Regions from separate parts of the Priestia sp. FSL R5-0597 genome, predicted to be linked through region 1. Evidence: predicted binding sites of a transcription regulator. Region 1 holds the regulator's gene; the other holds the start of a gene.
The links. Region 1 encodes LexA, which represses DNA repair genes until DNA is damaged. Its sites were predicted from a motif close to CGAACATATGTTCG; they were not measured.

Region 1 (10,054 bases):
TTTACAACGAAGTTTTCACAAGTATGGTCCGTGCTCGTTTTCTTACCGGTTATCGTTTATATTTTTCATCGCATTCATACGCATTATGAAGCAGTAGGAGAGCAGCTTCGTATTAAGCAAGGAGAAAAGATTGGAAAGCTTGAAGGAAGTGTGGTCATTGTTCCTGTAGCAGGAATGACAAAGGTAGTGGAAAATTCATTGAACTATGCAAGAACGATTGGTGATACCGTTATTGCGGTGCACGTTGCTTTTGACCGAGAAAGCGAAAAGAGAATGGAAGAGAAGTGGGAAAAGTGGCAGCCTGATATTCGTATTGTTACGTTTCACTCTCAATACCGCAGTCTTGTGCGTCCGCTGTTTCGATTCATCGATATGGCTGAAGAAAAAGCCCGGGAAAATAATATGGCTATTACGGTTGTTATTCCGCAGTTCATCACGAAAAAAAGCTGGCAAAACATCCTTCATAATCAGTCCAGTCTGCTGTTAAAAGCACATTTGCTTTACCGTAAAAACGTAATCGTTACAACGGTACCTTATCGTTTTAAAAAATAATGAAACATGACTAAAAACCTCCAACTTATATGTTGGAGGTTTTTAATTTTTAAATTCACATACACTAACCATAATTGAATCTCATCAAAGGCACAAACGGAGGGATTGCATGAGTGAATTAATTAAGTTATTGCGAAAAGGAAATAAATCGGCCATGATGGCCGCTATAGTTAATACCATTATATCCATTATTAAAGGGATTGCTTTTGCTTTAACGGGAAATGTAGCGATGTTTGCTGAAACGATGCACAGCTTAGGAGACGCAGCAAATCAGTTCTTTGTTTTTATAGGTTCAGCATTAAGCAAAAAAGCTCCGACCAAACGATTTCCAAACGGATTTGGACGATTGGTTAATCTCGTTTTATTAGGGGCGGTTCTTGTAGTAGGAATTATGGCATTTGAAACGATTAAAGAAGGGTATCATCATATTCTTCATCCGACGAAGTCTTCAGGCTTTATTTTAAATATTGCAGTACTTGGCATCTCGGTATTACTTGAGATGTTTGTCCTCTTTAAGGCAATGAAAGAAATTTTGCACGATGTCGGAATGAATACTGCAGAGGTCAATGTTTTTACGCAAAGCTTTGTTCATCTAAAGAAAGCAAAGCCAGCAACTAAGCTTGTTTTTATGGAAGATCTGGTAGCCACTGGAGGAGGCGTATTGGCTTTAATTGCCGTTTTTATTTCGCGGTTTACGCCTTTTCATCAAGCTGAAGGAATTGCTTCTATGCTAATTGGTCTTATGATGTTTTTTGTAGTAGGACGAGTATTTTTAGATAACGCTGCTGGAGCGCTTGGTGAAGCAGATAAAGAAATGGAAATGAAAATTGGCGCCATTGTTATGCAAGATGTACAAGTGCGTGATATTCAAACGTTAATGGTGATGAAAGAAGGAGAAGAGCTTCACGTTGAATTAAAAGTAGAAATTGATCCTTCTTTAACAGTAGCAGAAGCGGATGATATTAAAGATCGTCTCGAAAATCGTATTTTACAGGAAAAAGGAATAACGGATGTCATTATTGAATTTGATGAAGATGATGGAATTCCTGACTGGGTGACAAGCGATTTACAGCTTCAAAAAGAATAAAAACAATAGGCTGAAACAAAAGTATTTTAGTTGAAAAGAAATCTGGACGAGTTTGATTCTTGATGGAGAATCAAACTCGTTCGGATTTTTTTATGGTTAGGGTGAACGTTGGTTTTCTGTATGTAGCTACTTCTAGCAGTTGATTGGAGGGCAAGACGAAGACTCCTGCGGGAAAAGCGGAAGGGGTGAGACCCTGCAGGAGCGCAAGCGACGAGGAGGCTCACCGGTCGCCCGCGGAAAGCGAAGTCTTGCACGGAAATCAACAGAGGTGTCACAAGCAATCCCTGCTAGCTTATTTATTTCATTTGTTTCCCTTTAGACTTGCTTAATTTAGTTATGTCTCAATCTCTTCTTTTTTATCATGTATTTTCTGATGCGAACAGCTTTTATGTTTTAAATCGATCTTTTAATAAATTCCATAGGGAACTCACTCCGAGACTAATGCTGATCAGAATTCCTGATAAAGCTACTATTAAAGCGATATATTCAAAGATAGAAAACTGCTTCATACTATCCCAATTGATGTTTCCCTTTAGCTTGCTAATAACTAAATTCATTCCGTAAATACCGGAAAGAACGGTATAAATCGTTAAAATTAATAATAAGTAATTGTGACGCTTGGCCGCGATTTTCTCTTGATTTTGATACAAAGTACCAAGGGTTTCTTTGACTTCTTGATAAAGAGAATTGATGTGGAAGATTTTTTTAAAGAGCTCAGAAAACTCTTGACCTTCCGTGCGAGAGCTAATTTCTAAAAATAAATATTTACCTGAAAATACAGTAATAGAGCGAATTAGTCGCTCGATGCCCTCTGAATTTTTATGAAACGTGAGCTGAGAATACTCATAGGATAGTTTTAGCAACACGATTTTATAGAAAAAATGCAAAAATAAATTATAGTAATGTTGGCCAAATAGATGATTCATCAAAAGCTGATCCGTTTTAGAGTCTGTCGATTTAGAAATACACGAAAACACATGGTCTGTTATAACGTAATAGGTTTCAGGAGCCCATCTGGAATACACGTGTTTGGTATTATACGTTTTAATATACTCATGGTTGTGTGCAGAGATAAACGGTTTCCCGTCAGGCGTATAGCTATTTAGCTGCCCAGTACGAAATAAAGTTGTGGAGTTAATCTCTTGCTCTTGATTTACCGTTACATAACTTAATACAAACATCCGTTCATCGATAAAATAAGGAAGACTCCCGACGTGCTGTTCACGCGTCGCTTCTTTTTTGATGTGTTCGTTCAAAAATGGCGCGAGCTGTGAAAAAATATAATCCTGTACTTTGCTATAGCGATGATGTTCATAGGTAATGGTGGATCCATGCTCTTCAGCAAGCTTCGGTTCTAATACACGAAAATGATTCATGAATTCTAAAATGTCATCATAGGTGTAATGATTATGACTCATCTCAGTGCGAATGGTCATGACGCCAATTTCAAAAGGACATAAAAAAACATCCACAGACAGCACGTTGCTAGACACGGTGGTGGAGGAAGTTTGTAGCGTAACGGTATGGTCTATTTTTTTTGAAAATCGAAGCAAGCCTTCTTTTTCGCACGAATCAGGAAATAGAATACATTCAATGTAAGGAAGAAAATATTGATCCAAGCTATCATGAGATACGTAATACTGTTCTCCGTAGTATTCTTTTTCTACATGTTTGTTTTGAATGGAAAAAAACTCAAACATATTTGCTTCTAGTGCATGAACAAGCTGCTCTTTATTTTTTCGATCAAAGGAAAAAGGAAAAAGAAACATGTTCATTGCTTTGGTAGGCATAATAGTTTGAAATGGTTCTGTTTTCCTTGGTGTATTGGTCATAAACTACATCCTTCTTATAGTCGGTTGTATTTTTTTTGAGAGTCGAAAAAATGCAGACAGAAAGTAAAAGGTAAAACAGGCTTTATAAAAACCGCTCTACCTGCCTGTAATGATTCGACGTATCATTTATAATATGCCAATTTTTTTAGAAAACAAACGTAAAAAAAACCAACTAACATCATGATTAGTTGGTTTTACATACAGTGTGATTAGTGAATCGTGCGATATACACCAGTGACTTTTCCTAAAATCGTTACGTGGCGAAGAATAATAGGCGCCATCGTTGAATTTTCAGGCTGTAAACGAACGAAATTTTCTTCTTTAAAGAAACGTTTTACCGTTGCTTCGTTGTCCTCGGTCATAGCGACCACAATATCTCCGTTATTAGCAGTTTGCTGCTGACGTACGATTACCATATCGCCATCTAGAATACCTGCTTCAATCATACTTTCTCCCATAATTTCAAGCATAAATACATGATCATCTGGAGAAACGAATTTATCTGGAAGAGGGAAATATTCTTCCACATTTTCAACGGCTGTTATAGGAAGACCCGCTGTTACTTTACCGATAACAGGAACATTAATGACATTGCTTTTAGGGATGTTTACTTCGTCTAGTTGAAGAACTTCGATTGCTCTTGGTTTTGTTGGATCTCTGCGAATTAACCCTTTGCTTTCTAAACGAGCTAAATGCCCGTGTACAGTGGAACTAGAGGCTAATCCAACCGCTTCCCCAATCTCACGAACAGAAGGCGGATAACCTTTTAATTTTACTTCGTGCTTAATAAAATCTAGTATGTCTTGTTGACGTTTTGATAGCTTCATATTTTTCACCTCGATTTTAGCTATTCTTTAGGTGAATTATACCACGTGATGTGTCAATATACAAACATAAGTTCGAAGAATTCCATTGACAGAAACAAATGTTCTCAATAAAATAAGAACATATATTCTGATAGGGGGATCATAATATGCACCAATTCTTACATTCTATGAAACATTACGCTATTTTTTTTGCAGTTATCGCTGCACTTACATATGTATTGACGCTGGTTTTAGGAGCGGATAAAGTAGATTTAGACAAATATTCAACGGTTACTATTACAAAAGGAGATACGCTTTGGGACTTGTCCAACAAGTATCATAATCACCATCATTTGACCACCAATGAATTTGTCAAATGGGTTGAAGACGTCAATGATCTAAACTCAGACACTGCCCAGTCTTTATCTCCTGGAGATAAATTATATATTCCTGTTTTAAAAAAAGAGTTACATAATCAAGTGGCAATTGAACAGTAGTGTGTAACGGCCGTTCCTGAATATTGTTAGAAGCCGAAAAGGTCGTGATAAAAGTGGACGCCATTATTTATTGCCGTGTAAGTACGGATAAAAAAACCCAAGAAACATCTTTACAGCGCCAGCAAGAAGAATTAAAAAAGCTTGCTGATCTTCACCATCTAAAAGTAAAAAAAGTCGTAATGGAAAAAGCAAGCGGATATGACGTAGACAGAGAGGGTATATTGGATGTTCTTCATACAATGAAAGAAGAAAAAATATCTGTGCTGCTCATTCAAGACGAAACGCGATTAGGCAGAGGAAATGCCCGAATTGCGCTTCTTCATGCTTTTCATAAAGAAAATGCTACGATTTATACGATTAGTCATCAAGGTCAGCTTCAGCTTTCAGAATCTGATTCGATGGTGTTAGATATTATTAGCTTAGTGGAAGAGCATCAGCGGAAATTACATAATGCTAAAATTAAAAGAGGAATGAAAAGAGCCGTAGAAAACGGTTATCGTCCGCAGCAAAATTTAAAAAATCAAGGAGTTAACTCAGGAAGAGAAAAAAAAGAAGCGCCGATTGAAGAAATTGTCCGCCTTCGTCATAAGGGCTTAACCTTTGCTGAAATTTCAGTTACGCTAAAAGGTTTTGGTTATAATATTTCAAAAGCAACGGTACATCGTCGCTATCAAGAGTATCAAGAGAGTGCTCAATCTCTTGATAAAACGAAAGAGATTTAGTAAGATGACTACATGTTGCCGGAACGGTTCGGTAATTTTAATTATTGATTATAAGGAGATAGGTTTTATATGCTATCAAAAGATAAACTTGCTCGTATTAATGCTCTTTCAAAAAAGGCAAAGGCTGAAGGTCTGACAGAATCTGAAGCGAAAGAACAGCAAGAGCTACGTCAGGAATATTTAAAAGTTTTCCGACAATCTATGACAAACCACCTTCATACGATTAAAGTTGTGGACGAGGAAGGTAAAGATGTTACGCCTAAGAAGTTAAAAGAGAGCAAAAAGAAGCGTCTTCACTAAGACGTTCTAGTAAAACTAGAGGGAGAGTTCCCTCTAGTTTTTTGTATATTTTTAATAAGGCACACAAAAACTGTAAAAGTGGAAATTTTTTTGGTTCAAGTATTGTACAAATAAGCAAATCATTAGTATGATAACATATGTACATAGTTTTGAAAGGAATGAAGAGTATGACACAACGTATTGAAGATCTTTCGATTGCAACAATTCGTACTTTATCAATCGATGCGATTGAGAAAGCAAATTCAGGTCACCCAGGTATGCCAATGGGAGCTGCTCCAATGGCATATACATTGTGGACAAAATTTATGAACATCAATCCAAAGAATCCAAACTGGTTCAACCGTGACCGCTTTGTATTATCAGCAGGACACGGATCAGCACTATTATACAGCTTGCTTCATTTAGCTGGATATGACTTATCAATTGAAGACCTTAAAAACTTCCGTCAATGGGGAAGCAAAACACCAGGTCATCCAGAGTTCGGTCATACAGCAGGTGTTGATGCAACAACTGGTCCACTAGGACAAGGTATTGCAATGGCTGTTGGTAAAGCAATGGCAGAACGTCATTTAGCTGAAACATACAACAAAGAAGGTTTAGAAATTGTAGACCACTTTACGTATGGTATTTGTGGTGACGGAGACTTAATGGAAGGTGTATCTGCTGAAGCAGCTTCATTAGCGGCACACTTAAAATTAGGACGCTTAGTTGTTTTATACGATTCAAATGATATTTCTTTAGACGGAGATTTAGATCGCTCGTTCTCTGAGAACGTAGAAGATCGTTTCAAGGCTTACGGATGGCAAGTAATTCGCGTTGAAGACGGCAATGACTTGACAGCGATTGCAAACGCAATTGAAGAAGCAAAAAGCGATTTAACACGCCCAACGCTAATTGAAGTAAAAACAACAATCGGATTTGGTTCTCCAAACCACGCGGGTACTTCTGGCGTGCACGGTTCTCCATTAGGTTCCGATGAAACAAAATTAACAAAAGAAGCTTATGCATGGACATTTGAAGAAGATTTCTATGTGCCAGAAGAAGTGTATGCTCACTTCAAAGCTACAATTGCTGAAGATGGCCAAAAGAAAGAAAACGAATGGAACGATGTATTTGCACAGTATAAAGAAAAATATCCTGAACTAGGTCGTCAATTTGAACTAGCAGTAGAAGGAAAGTTACCGGAAGGCTGGGAAGAAACGCTTCCAGCATACGAAACGGGTTCAAGCTTAGCTAGCCGTGCTTCTTCTGGAGAAGTATTAAACGCAGTAGCACAAGCTGTACCTCAATTCTTCGGCGGTTCAGCTGACTTAGCTGGGTCAAATAAAACAATGATTAAAGGTTCAGAAGACTTCACTGCAGCTGATTACAGCGGACGTAATATTTGGTTCGGTGTACGTGAATTTGCAATGGGAGCTGCATTAAACGGTATGGCTCTACACGGCGGTGTAAAAGTATTCGGAGGAACATTCTTTGTATTCTCTGATTATCTTCGCCCAGCAATTCGCTTAGCAGCTTTAATGAAGCTTCCTGTAACATATGTATTCACACATGACAGTATCGCAGTTGGAGAAGACGGCCCAACACATGAGCCAATTGAACAATTGCCATCACTTCGTGCAATGCCAGGTCTTTCAGTGGTTCGTCCTGCAGATGCAAATGAAACAGCTGCTGCATGGCGCTTAGCATTAGAATCAACTGACCGCCCAACGGCGCTTGTATTGACTCGTCAAAACTTGCCAACGCTTGAAGGTACAAAAGAAAATGCATACGAAGGCGTGTCTAAAGGCGCGTACGTTGTATCTAAAGCTGGTAAAGACCAAGCGGATGCATTAATACTTGCAACAGGCTCTGAAGTAAGCCTAGCAGTAGAAGCACAAAAAGCATTAGCTGCAGAAGGCATTGATGTATCTGTAGTAAGTATGCCTGCATGGGATCGTTTCGAAGAGCAATCTGCTGAGTACAAAGAAAGTGTTATCCCTAAATCAGTGAAAAAACGTTTAGGTATTGAAATGGCTTCTACACTTGGCTGGGAACGCTATGTTGGAGACGAGGGACAAGTTCTTGGTATTAATCACTTCGGTGCATCTGCTCCTGGTGAAACAATCATGAAAGAATTTGGTTTTACAGTTGAAAATGTAGTAGCAAAAGTGAAAAGCTTGCTTAATGCATAATTCTTTTTCACAAGAAAGAGCAGACTCCTATGGTCTGCTCTTTTTTTTCGACAAAAAAACAAAGAAATTTTTTCATCGATAGACAAGCATTGCGTACACCATTCGGTATAATGGTACAAAAAAGAACGAGCCGAAAGGGAGGATGAATCGTGAGAACGTATGAAGTATATTTAATGGAGGAAGAAGTTGCATCATCCTATTTTCGAAGAGAAAAGCTCATTTATCAGCTGCTGATTGAATATAAAATGAAACGTCACTTGCAGGAAACGCATTTACAAAAACAAGTTCATTACATTACTCGCCAACTGCCCAATTCATTTATTCAACGAGAATTACTTCAGGCGTTTTCTCATTATCCTCATTTTTTTACTCATCAAGAGACGTTTGTGCTAGAATATCCTCATAAAAAAAGTCGAGCATCTATAAAATTAACGAATCGCTGTATAACAATTGAAGGAGATGGCAATGTTGATGCTGAGACAGCTTTTTTTGAAGTATTACGCAAGCTAGATCCTTGTTTTTTAGCAGTGAATTATGGAACGGATGAATACGGCTGGCTGAGGCCTGTGAAAACAAGAAAATTTGTGTAATTATTTAAGGAAATTGGAACGGAAATATTGTATAATAGCGTATGGTCTAGTACACTGTAAGTTAGACAACACGAAGGAGGAAGTAATACCATGGGAATGTATATTCTAGTTGGTGTTCTAGCATTAATTGTTGGGATAGCGCTAGGATTTTTCATTGCTCGTAAGTATATGATGAGCTATCTGAAGAAAAATCCACCAATTAATGAACAAATGTTAAAAATGATGATGATGCAAATGGGCATGAAACCATCGCAGAAAAAAATTAACCAAATGATGAAAGCAATGAACGGCCAAATTAAATAATGGTTAATTGGACAGACACTCTCTATTCAGAAGGGTGTCTTTTGTTTTATGATAGAGATAAGAAAATGGTTGTGGGGCTAGGGGGATACGATGAAAATTTTTCGAGAGTTATGGTGGTTTTTCAAACAGGAAAAAAAGTCTTACATAACGGGGATAGCGCTGCTCATTATTGTGGCAGCATTAGAACTTCTCCCGCCTAAAATTATTGGTTTAACGGTAGATGGCATTAAAGAAGGGACGCTGAATGGAAAGCGCTTAATGCAGATGGTTGGCATTTTGCTAGGAGCTGCTGTTGTGGCCTATTTCACAAGATACATATGGCGTATTATGATATTTGGTTCATCTGTTAAACTAGCCAAGCAGCTGAGAAATACTCTCTACACTCATTTTACCAGGATGAATCAGGCCTTTTATCAGCGGCGGCGAATTGGGGATTTGATGGCCCATGCAACGAATGATATTCAAGCTATTCAACAAACTGCAGGTTCGGGCGTTTTGACGCTCGTGGATTCCATTGTCACAGGAGGGCTTGTTCTATGCACAATGGCCCTAACAATCAGCTGGAAATTAACGCTTATTTGCCTTATTCCTATGCCGCTTATGGCCGTTTTAACAAGTTACTATGGTACATTGCTTCATGCGCGGTTTCATCACGCACAAGCAGCATTTTCTACTTTAAATGATAAGGTTCAAGAAAGCATTAGCGGAATTAAAGTCATTAAGACGTTTGGGGAAGAAGCAGCTGATATCGAAGAATTTCGTATGAAGTCTGCAGATGTTGTTCAAAAGAACATGAAAGTAGCACGAGTAGATGCATTGTTTGATCCGACCATTTCGATTATTGTAGCACTTTCTTTTTTACTTGCTCTTATTTTTGGCAGCAAGATGGTGATTAGTGAAGAGTTAACACTGGGACAGCTTGTTACCTTTACAACTTATTTGGGCCTTCTTATTTGGCCGATGCTCGCGTTTGGCTGGCTATTTAACATTGTGGAACGAGGAAGAGCATCATATGACAGGGTATTTTCTTTATTAAAAGAAGAAAATTCGATTGAAGAAGCAGCGCATCCTAGTGTTGAACTGCCAACAGGAAATATTGAAGCTGTTATTCATAGGTTTTCGTATGGTAAAGAAGACGAATACACGTTAAACGAAATTTACTTTACACTTTCTCGCGGTCAAACGTTAGGG
Region 2 (10,054 bases), 2.1 Mb from region 1:
TACTATCCATCATTAACACCCATTCATCTATATATTTTCTATCTTGATAAAAGTCTATTTATCTTTTAGTAATATTTATTTCTTAACAAACATATCCTCGGCCCTAAATTTGATGACGCTGTAACCCCATGTAGAAAAAGTACTATACAGTTGTTGTTCTTCTCTTGTTATAGGTCGAATTTCTGTGTATCCTTTTTGCAACATACAATTATCTGCAAAGGCTTCTTGTGATTTAAAATAAGCTACCTCTAAATTGTCTAATTCTAAATCCCTATAACCAGAAATCATGCCATCTAAGGCTGTTTCTTGTATCATTTTAATATGTCCATCACCTTGTTTAAGTATGATTCGTCCTTTCAAATCCTCACTAGTAGGTGGTTCATCTCCTACCCAATCCATTAAACCAGCGATGAAGTTTTTTGTATATTCAGGACTAGTTTCTAATACTCTGCCACAAGCAAATCTTCCGTCACTTAAAGGAATGGGCCAAAATTGACCGGGCATGAGATATCTATTTGATTTTGGATAAAATGGATATGAAATTTTCTTCACTATTTGGATGTCCTCCTCGAATGATACTAAATGCTCTTTAGCATTTAGTTTAGCAGATGAATCTAATCATTCCTTTGTATAAGGATTGGCTATGTTAACTAACTTTTTATATCTTATTCATCTAAATAAATGTTGATCATTTCTACACCCTTTAATATATAGTTACAGCCTTCAGCCGTTTTTGAAGCTAAAAACTCATTAATTGGGTCACCATAGTATTGCCATTTATCAGAAATCGTCTCTAATAATTGAGTTAGTTCGTTGAGACTTAAATCCTTTTTCACGATTAAATTGAGTTCTACAACATATACATCATCGAATTTCCAGTAAGGCTCTAATCTTTCTACGTTAGCTTTAACTAATATTTGGTTTATCTTTTCTAAAAAAAATTTTAAATCTTTTTCAGCTTCAGTTTTATTTTTTGCTGTAACATATAAACGTACAAACAATATTAATACCTCCTATAAAAAGGTTTCTATATAGTTCTAGGACATTATTATATAAGGGATTACTAGGGTAACTAGCTCTGTCTATTATATACACTTTTAGCATTACTTGTTATTCTACTTATAACTAAACTTTTAACTGAAAGGAATTACATATAGTGAACTCAAAGAGAGCTGTGCAAGTAGGAGATATCTTTGCTACCCCATTACCGATGAATAAGTATGGTGCAGTTAAAGTAGTGAATATAATTGATCGCTCTTATCTTCTTGGCATTACAAGCTATATAGACAAACAAATACCTACAATTGACTCTGAAAAAATTCATCAAGCTTTGATTACCGAACTTATAATAGGTGATGCAAAGAAACCATTATATAAGTGGGTAGATGGAAGAATTCCTAAAGAGTTAATCTTTATTGGAAATACGTCCTTAACTACAGAGGAACAGGGAATCGAATCTAATATATACGGAGGAAATTGGTCAAAAGACTGTGCTCTATCAGTTTATTTTGAGTGGCGTAGACAAACTGATCCTGAAGGATTTGCACTCGAAATTCAAAAAGAAGATGAAGCTCTCGCTTTAAAAAACTCTATATCAAAACCAAAAAAAATGTTGGATGAGAAAAATTTTTGGAGGGTTATTTCTTTATTAGACTGGAGTAAGGAAGATGAAGAGGCGATTGTAGAGGCTGCTATCAAAGAACTTTCTACTTTCACTGCATGGAAAATAAGACATTTTGAAGAAACTCTCTCCTATAAGCTTTTCTTATTAGATACAGAAGAACATGCAAAAGAAATAGGAGAATATTGTTTTTCTCAACAAGATCAACATTTCTCACCTGACCTCTTCTTATATGCACGATGTGCAGTAGTCGCTCGTGGTAAAGAAGTTTTTGAAGATGTCTTATCTAATCCTTCAAAAATGCTCAAGGACACTGAATTTGAAACCTTACTGTCTCTTTCGTCGGAAGCTTATTATTTAAAAAAGGGGAAAGAATTCGAATATGACAGTGGCTGTAGTTATGAGACATTTTCAAATAGAAAAGGTTGGTCAGAAGGATTTTTACAGTAAAGTGGGCTTTTTAGCTCATTTTTTAATATCTAAAGAGATTTGCAGTACTTAATTTGTTCTAGGGTATACACCAAAACAATCGTAAAGGGGTAAGTACAATGAAAATAGAAGATAAAACATTTACCGAACGGATTCTGAAGCACTTACTTATAGGCAGTCAAATAGATGGCGTGAAGTTTGGGACCGATAATGCCATAACTTTATTGTATTTTACTAACTACACTAGAAAAGAAGACGGCGATTTTGTATTAAACATCGAGACAACTTGGACTGTATATTCTGAATTTAATGATACGTACCCATCATCAGAGAGTGATGTGCCATTTAATACAGAAGAGCAGCATTTTAAGCATATTTGGGACATGAGAAGAGAAAAGGTAGTGGATCTTGTATTAGGAACTTCATCTCCTCACCTTATTATCACGCTAGAATCAGGGAAAGTTTTATTTGTGAATGGTCACGATTCTAACTATGAATGTTGGCAATTAGGAGATCATTTTTCAGGAGGGAGTTGTGATTGGCTTTTAGTAGCAACCCGAGGCGATAATATCGCCATTTGGTGTCCTGATGATTTTGAATAAGTACTAGATTACTTGGTATAGAAGGGAGAATGATAGATATTGCTGACACTACATTTATATGATTTAACAATTATAGATGATGAATGGGGAGAGAATCATAACGATTTTTACGTCAAATTAGAAGCTGACATTGGAATAAAAGGACATAAAAGCCCAATAGAAGTATTTTCAATATATGTTACGAGCCCCTGTAGACTAAGTTCAATGCTAAAAGACCAAGAAATCGAAACAAGTAGAGGCTTATTTATTATGAATGATTTTAATATTAAGGCTGTAGAAGATCGACTTAAGAAATTACTCCTACATTGCAGCAGACCAAGTTGGGAAGAATGCTTACTTGCAGTTAGTCGATATGCTATTAGAGAGTGTGAAACGTAATAAAGTTTGGAATTCCTTTTACGAAGACTAAGGTTAAATTAACAGGATTATTTTACATATATGCTCAAGGGAGGCAGAGAATGAATTTAGATCAATTAATTAAGTTAGGGGCTCCCTATTTTCATATAGCTGTAGGAGATACAGCATTATTATTTAACTTACAGGTTCAAGCTAGGGAATTAAATAAGACAGAATTCAAAGTAATTAGGGGAAAAAAGTGTAGGAATATCACAGGTCTAATGGATGAATGGGCTGCTGCTCTCCAATTCCCAGATTATTTTGGAGAGAATTGGGCTGCTTTTGACGAGTGTTTAAATGATCTAGATTGGCTTCCTGCAGATAGATACATCTTATTCATTACGGACGCACATCTCATTTTAAAAAAGAAGAAGAAAAATTTTAAAATTTTAATCAATATTTTAAAAAACACTATTCAAGAATGGACTGAAGGTAGGTATTATGATTCTTTCCCTACGGAACCGACTCCTTTTCATATTATTTTTCAATGTGGTGATGTACATAAGGAAATATTTCAAAAAAGGCTTGTTGATGCAGGAATAGAGCTGGTAAATACCTTTCAACTAGAAAAACAGGATAAAGCATTACAGAATTTCCAAAGAGCACATCAATTTTGTAAGAATAATAAGGAGAATTTAGTCCAAGATCAAATATGCGGCTGTTTTTACTGTTTGAAAATGTTTCATCCGATGAAAATTGAAGAATGGATAGACACTGACGATGATACTGCTATCTGTCCTTACTGCGGGATTGATTCTGTAATAGGTTACAGCTCTGGATTGCCCATTACCCAAGAATTCTTAAGAGGAATGAAGGCATATTGGTTTTAAACAAGGGGGTACGTAGATGGATAATTTACTGGATTTACGGATTGAATTAATCACAGGACAAAAATTAGCTATGCAAGGGTCTTATCAAAGAAGAGCTCCCTCAAAAAAGGCCATTCCTCATCTTTTAGTAGCAAGAAAAGGTTTAAAGGATTATGTTAACCAATACCCTACTAATGCTTTAGCTTGGCAATTGCTATCGGAGGCTGAAGAATATCTATTAAATTATAACGAGGCCTTAACGGCACTTCAGAATGCCCTATCTCTTGGCGAAAAAGATAAAAAGTTACTAAAAAGATTAGCTATGCTAACAGAATACGGAAACCAATGGAAAGAGCTTGGAATAACATCAGAGCAATTAAAATCGTTAGAAATATATCTACAAGAAAAATTAGAATCGTATGGTTGTAATCATACGTTAATTTATACCAGAGAGTGGTTGGATATAAACGTGTTAAGAAACAAAAAGTCTAAGTTAGTAAAGGCCTTACAAAATCATGGTGGTTTTTGTGATTGTGAAGTTCTTATGAATGTGATCGATTAGGTTAAAGTACTACTGAAAGTCTTTATTTTACTAACTTTAATAAATATCTATTTTGAAAAGGTGAAACGAATGTTTGAAAGTCAGCCAACAAACAAAGATTTGATAAATAAGCTAGAAGATGTTCTCAAAGGAGACGTATCTAGAGAGCAATTTAATATGTGGGCCTACAAATGGGTTCAAAATCTAGATAATAGAAGTAATCTTTCCTTAAATGAGAATCAATTACATGAATACTTTATTTTCTTATTAGGCATCGATTTAGAGATGGAACCCGATATATATTTCTACGACAATAGACAAATTCAAGAATGGATTGAGAAAATAAAACATGGTATTCAATTATCTTAATAAAGATATAAGTACTATCGTTGAGAAAAGAGATGCAAGAATCAAATTAAAATTGAAGGTAAACAGGGCTTTATTCAAATTAAGTCAGAAAAGAAATATGGGTTTTCCAATAAAAAAAGTCATTTTGGAGGTTATGATATTGAAGGAACGGTTGAAATAAAGACTGGGAATTACTATGTATTAGGAGAATTGTGGTTCACTACAAACGATATGTATGAATTTTATCAAGCATTAAACAAATGCTATAATACCCTCCAAGGCATAGCCACTTTTATAAACTACGAAACGTCTCTTCAAATAGAATTTGAATTTAATAATCTAGGTCAAGTCGTTATCCAAGGTTATTATAGAGAGAAGCCTTATTTGGAAAACGTACTGCAATTTGAAATAGAAAGTGATCAAAGTTTTATTTTAGCTACGTTAAATGAATTAAAAACATTTTTGAGTCAATATGGGGATATTAGCTGAGATAATTAATGAAAAAAGGAAATCCAAGGTAGGGTAAAGTACCTTGGTGTTTTTATTTCTCAAAACCTCTCCTACATTAACTAAGAGTGTATATACAATAAATTGTTTTAGAAAGATCAATGATAACAAAAATTCAAAATTTCAATAACGTAGCTTTCGATTATCCTATAAAAAGGTACAGTTCGCAAAGGCATAAATCCCCAGAATTACATGCCCTAATATCTTAAAAAAGCTCCTTTGTATATACTGTTGTGAATAAAACGTTATTATGGTATAAATCTACTATAATATAACAAAGTAGGTAATTTACATGTCAAAAAGTAAATGGTTTTTGATTTTATTTGTTCTATTAATTTCTATTACTTTTTTCTTTTTTATACTCAAAGAAGATGGAGAAATCAAAAGAGATAATATAGAAATAGGATATAAAACAAATGATGAATCTCAACACATTATTGATCCACAGAATAAAGTGGATCGAAATAAGGAAATAATCGTCTCTACACATTTTAAAGAAAATTCGGAAAAGGAAAAACAAAATAAAAAGTTTGTACTAAAATTAGCTAATATCAAGGATAAGAGCAATGTTTTAATGGAAGAAATTATTCCTAATGACGAGGCCACTGCGGGTTACGAATTTAAAATTAGTTCAGGAAAACTTTCTGCGGGAAAGTATCAATTTTCTTTGTATAGAGATAATAATTTGAGCGTAGTAAAAGTCTTTACATTCAAATGATAAAGAATACATAGTCCGTAAAGGTATACCTTTACGAACTTTTCTTTTTCGTAAGAAATCTATCATCTTTATCGTTTGCTTAAGTTATAAAAACAATTACGAACGTCTTCTGGAATCCATGCACTTTTACGAACATTTTTAGTAATAAAAAAGGATTCATACCGGTTAATCGATATGAATCCTTTTGAAACATAGTTATATACCAATAGGTATTTCTTATAATAAAATTAATCCACCTATTATAAGAACAGCACCAAGCATAATACGGAACCCAGAAGACGACACTGGATCAGTAACTATATCGGATGCTACTGCTAAAACAACTAAAGTTTTTTTAGTCTTTCCTTTTGTGTTTTTATCTTTTACGATGATTAAAATTCCCGAGATTAATAGATACAAACCAACTAGTAAAACTAATATAGGTATAAAAATTATTTCCACCTGCTCTTATGTATTATAGTGTATTTATTTTCTATGCTTTTTATAACGTACATAGCTCTTTGTGTATGTATAAATAAACCATTAGAAAACATTCAATATTGCTCCAATAATAATTGCTATTAAAAAATATATCAGGAGACTAAATGATATTAAATATTCCCTAGTTTCTCTGTTATATCTTCACTCCATAAAGATTCGGAAACTTAAATAACATAAACAGAAAATAATTAACATGACCCACATAGGAAGCTGTTCAAAAGCAATAAAGAGTATAATAAAAACAATATAAAAACTTTTTTCTACCCATTTATGCCACTTGTTTACATGATTTTTTCAGTGTCGTGGTCATCTTTAACATTTAATTTTATAGCAAGATACTTTGTAATAAGAGATGCTACTAACAATAATAGTAAGAGGTATAAAAATGTTTTTAGCAATAATATTCAACTCCTATTTAAAATACATTTAACAAAGTACCAACTCCTATAGAAGCTAAATAAAAGAAGAAGAAGATAACGGCTAAAAGGTGTTCCTTTGTTTCTCTTGCAAATTTCCATTCCATAAATATATTAAATCCCTGATAAACAATACAAAAAGCAGCTAAAATAATCCACATAGGAACTTGATTATAATAGCTTAGGGAAAATAAAAATATTATGTATAGTACAACTTCTATTCTTGAGTGCCACCTGTTTACTTTTTTTCTATAAATATCTGGATCGGTTTCTAAGTGCATCTTTTTTCTTAAGTATTTTTCGACATAATGAGCGATATAAAACGCTACTATAATAAAAATCAAAAATTTGTACATAAATACCTCCTAATATCCAATAATATCATTTTTTTCTATTTTAATTAAATTAATCCACTTGTTGTGGAATTAATCATATGATTTAAGGCAGGTTTTATTGAACAGTAAGAAGAGGCTTCACTTGTGAATGAAAACATAGTAGCAATTGAAAGTTATAAAATTGCGTTTTATAAAGATTTAAAATATATGTTACTGAGGAAGATGATGTAATGACGAAATAACTATGTAAAGAAAAGATGGAAAGTTAAAGAGCCCTTGTATACCAAGAGCTCATATTTTTGTATGGTTCCGATAATTAAACTTATGTGAACTAGAATATAATAAGAGGCCGGGACAAAGCCCAGCCTCTTAGATTATCTATATAAATTTTCTACAGGTTTACCTAAATTGTTTATATCCTGAGTAATATTTAAAATGATTAAATAATGATCTTGGCTTTTTCGTTTACCAAGAAAAACAACTTGGTGAACTTCAACTAAATCATTTTCATATTCTTTGTTAGTTTCACACATTTCATACAAAGTGCTACCAAACTCAGTATTATCCCAATTAGCTATATCAAGCTCTATAAAAACTTGGCTTTTTTTTACGTTAATCATTTGTTGTCTACCCCTTATCTATAGCACAATTAGAATGCTAGTGGAAATTGCGTACTCTTTGCAGAGTTGCTTTTATTTATTATAACTCTATGATCTCTTGTCGAAGTATCTGAGGTACTAATATTAGAATCAAAACGTTTAGCGTAAAAAACTTGAGTATTTCCTTTTTTATCAGTTTGTGACCATTTATTATCGTAATTATTCATAGTTTCTTCTCTTAATTTTTTGACATCAACATTGCGACCATATTGAGTATCATTAGGTGTAGATTTTTTCTTTGGATTATACTTATGCCTATCATATGCGTGCTCATTGATAAAGCTTGATTTGTTCATTCCACCATTTAATTTATATGGAACAGTGTTATTCTTTCCCTTTTTAGGTTTACCTCTTCTTTTTAAAGCTTCAAAAGTACTTGTCGAAGCATCAGATACAACAGCCGTAATAGCCCCACTTGTGTTTGTAGTCACTTGTAAATTGATATCGTAACTAACTCCATCTTCAAAAAAAGCAGTATATGTAACTTTGTTGATTGCATCGTTCTCTAAAATCCCTGCATTTTTAAGTTCATCTAATCCATATACTTCAATTTTTTCTTCCAAAACTAACTTCTGAAATTCATCATCGTTCCATTCATCTGCGTAAGATATACTGCTAAACGAAAATAGACCTAAAATCATTAATAAAAAGGCTTTAACTAAAATTCGATTCTTTACCACTTGATTTTCTCCCCTTTTTCATATTTTGTCAACAATGAGAAATTATACTATACAAAAACAGAAAATGTAACAAAAATATACATAAAAATAATAATTTGTTATTTTTATAGTTATATAGACCTTTCTGTAAGTTGATTAAAAAGAGATATATCATATTGCAGTAACAATAATCGGGAAAAATTTAGAATTTCCATTGAATAAAGAACGTTTGTTCGTATATAATAGAGAACAAACGTTCTTTATCTGAGGAGTTCTTTCAATGGATTATGCCCAGCTACCAAACAGAGTCATTATATGCATCGACATGAAAGCATTTTTTGCTTCAGTTTCTTCTGTCATACGGGGATTAGATCCGCTGAAAACAAAGCTTGCGGTGGTAGGAGATATCAAACGGTCGGGATCGGTTGTGTTAGCTGCCACACCTTTATTAAAGAAAGAAGGAATCAAAACAGGAAGTCGTCTTTTTGACATCCCTAAAAGGAAAGATATCCATGTGGTGAATCCATCTATGGAGAGATATATTAAGGCTTCGAACTATATTTCTAGTTTGGTGTTACAGTATGTGGCTCCTGAAGATTTTCATGCCTATAGCATTGATGAGTTGTTTATTGATGCGACAGCTTCTTTGCATTTATTCGCTAAAACACCAGAAGAATTAGCCCATAAAATCATTAACGAGATTTACCGTAAGACACGGCTGACAGCTACCGCAGGCATCGGTCCCAATCTCTTACTGGCGAAGGTGAGTTTAGATCATGAGGCTAAGAATAGCCCAACAGGAGTTGCGTATTGGCGATATGAGGATATTCCCTCTAAGCTGTGGTCCATTCATCCCATGAAGGATTTCTGGGGGATCTCGTCTGCGACGGAAAGACGCTTGAATCGTCTGGGCATTCACTCCATAAAAGAACTCGCTCTTTCTTCTGTAGAGATGTTACAAAAAGAATTTGGCATTCTGGGTGAAGAGTTGCATCAACATGCGAATGGGATTGATTACAGTCGCATTTCTGATGTGTACATTCCTAGCTCTCGTTCATTTGGAAAAAGTCAGATTCTATTCCATGATTATACAAACCGAAAAGAAGTGGAGTTATTGCTGTTAGAGCTATTGGACGATGTATGTTTTCGTTTACGCATGCATGAAGTAGTGGCTCAGACTGTTCATTTATCTATTGGTTACAGCAAACAAACAAGTGGAGGCTTCTCCAGACAAAAGAAAATGGGGAGAGCTTCGAATTTAAGCCAAGATATCTTTCCGTATTGTTTAACCATCTTACATACACATGATAGCGGAATGCCGATTCGTTCCATTGGCATTTCCTTGTCGAACACACGCATTCAAGAAGAAGAACAAATGAGCTTATTTGAGGATATTGATCAGCGGGAAAGAGCCTATGCACTTGCAAAAACGATCGATGACATTCGTCTTCGTTATGGAAAGAATAGCGTTCTACGGGCCTCAAGCTATCTCGATCATTCAACGGCTCGTTATCGAAACGGCCTTCTAGGAGGT

Region 2: a site for LexA is predicted at 8,743-8,756, ahead of MKX72_RS09230 (Y-family DNA polymerase). Genes of this name have one in related genera too.

The regions. Positions count from the first base shown of each region.
Region 1 covers NZ_JBBOUZ010000001.1:3,889,391-3,899,444, reverse strand. Annotated here, with positions in the region: gene MKX72_RS20690 (APC family permease) at 1-552, shown strand, start outside; gene MKX72_RS20685 (cation diffusion facilitator family transporter) at 662-1,639, shown strand; gene MKX72_RS20680 (hypothetical protein) at 1,779-1,958, shown strand; gene MKX72_RS20675 (hypothetical protein) at 2,026-3,471, opposite strand; gene lexA (transcriptional repressor LexA) at 3,681-4,298, opposite strand; gene yneA (cell division suppressor protein YneA) at 4,445-4,774, shown strand; gene MKX72_RS20660 (YneB family resolvase-like protein) at 4,828-5,496, shown strand; gene MKX72_RS20655 (DUF896 domain-containing protein) at 5,566-5,796, shown strand; gene tkt (transketolase) at 5,964-7,970, shown strand; gene sirA (sporulation inhibitor of replication protein SirA) at 8,120-8,560, shown strand; gene MKX72_RS20640 (YneF family protein) at 8,651-8,863, shown strand; gene MKX72_RS20635 (ABC transporter transmembrane domain-containing protein) at 8,954-10,054, shown strand, end outside.
Region 2 covers NZ_JBBOUZ010000001.1:1,797,878-1,807,931, forward strand. Annotated here, with positions in the region: gene MKX72_RS09155 (hypothetical protein) at 1-10, opposite strand, end outside; gene MKX72_RS09160 (immunity 26/phosphotriesterase HocA family protein) at 76-552, opposite strand; gene MKX72_RS09165 (hypothetical protein) at 666-1,001, opposite strand; gene MKX72_RS09170 (DUF4240 domain-containing protein) at 1,157-2,071, shown strand; gene MKX72_RS09175 (hypothetical protein) at 2,170-2,652, shown strand; gene MKX72_RS09180 (Imm8 family immunity protein) at 2,692-3,030, shown strand; partial or broken gene MKX72_RS09185 (barstar family protein) at 3,111-3,467, shown strand; gene MKX72_RS09190 (hypothetical protein) at 3,594-3,878, shown strand; gene MKX72_RS09195 (DUF2695 domain-containing protein) at 3,895-4,419, shown strand; gene MKX72_RS09200 (hypothetical protein) at 4,489-4,767, shown strand; gene MKX72_RS09205 (WapI family immunity protein) at 4,819-5,235, shown strand; gene MKX72_RS09210 (hypothetical protein) at 5,546-5,971, shown strand; gene MKX72_RS09215 (DUF4181 domain-containing protein) at 6,867-7,223, opposite strand; gene MKX72_RS09220 (hypothetical protein) at 7,577-7,822, opposite strand; gene MKX72_RS09225 (hypothetical protein) at 7,852-8,541, opposite strand; gene MKX72_RS09230 (Y-family DNA polymerase) at 8,801-10,054, shown strand, end outside.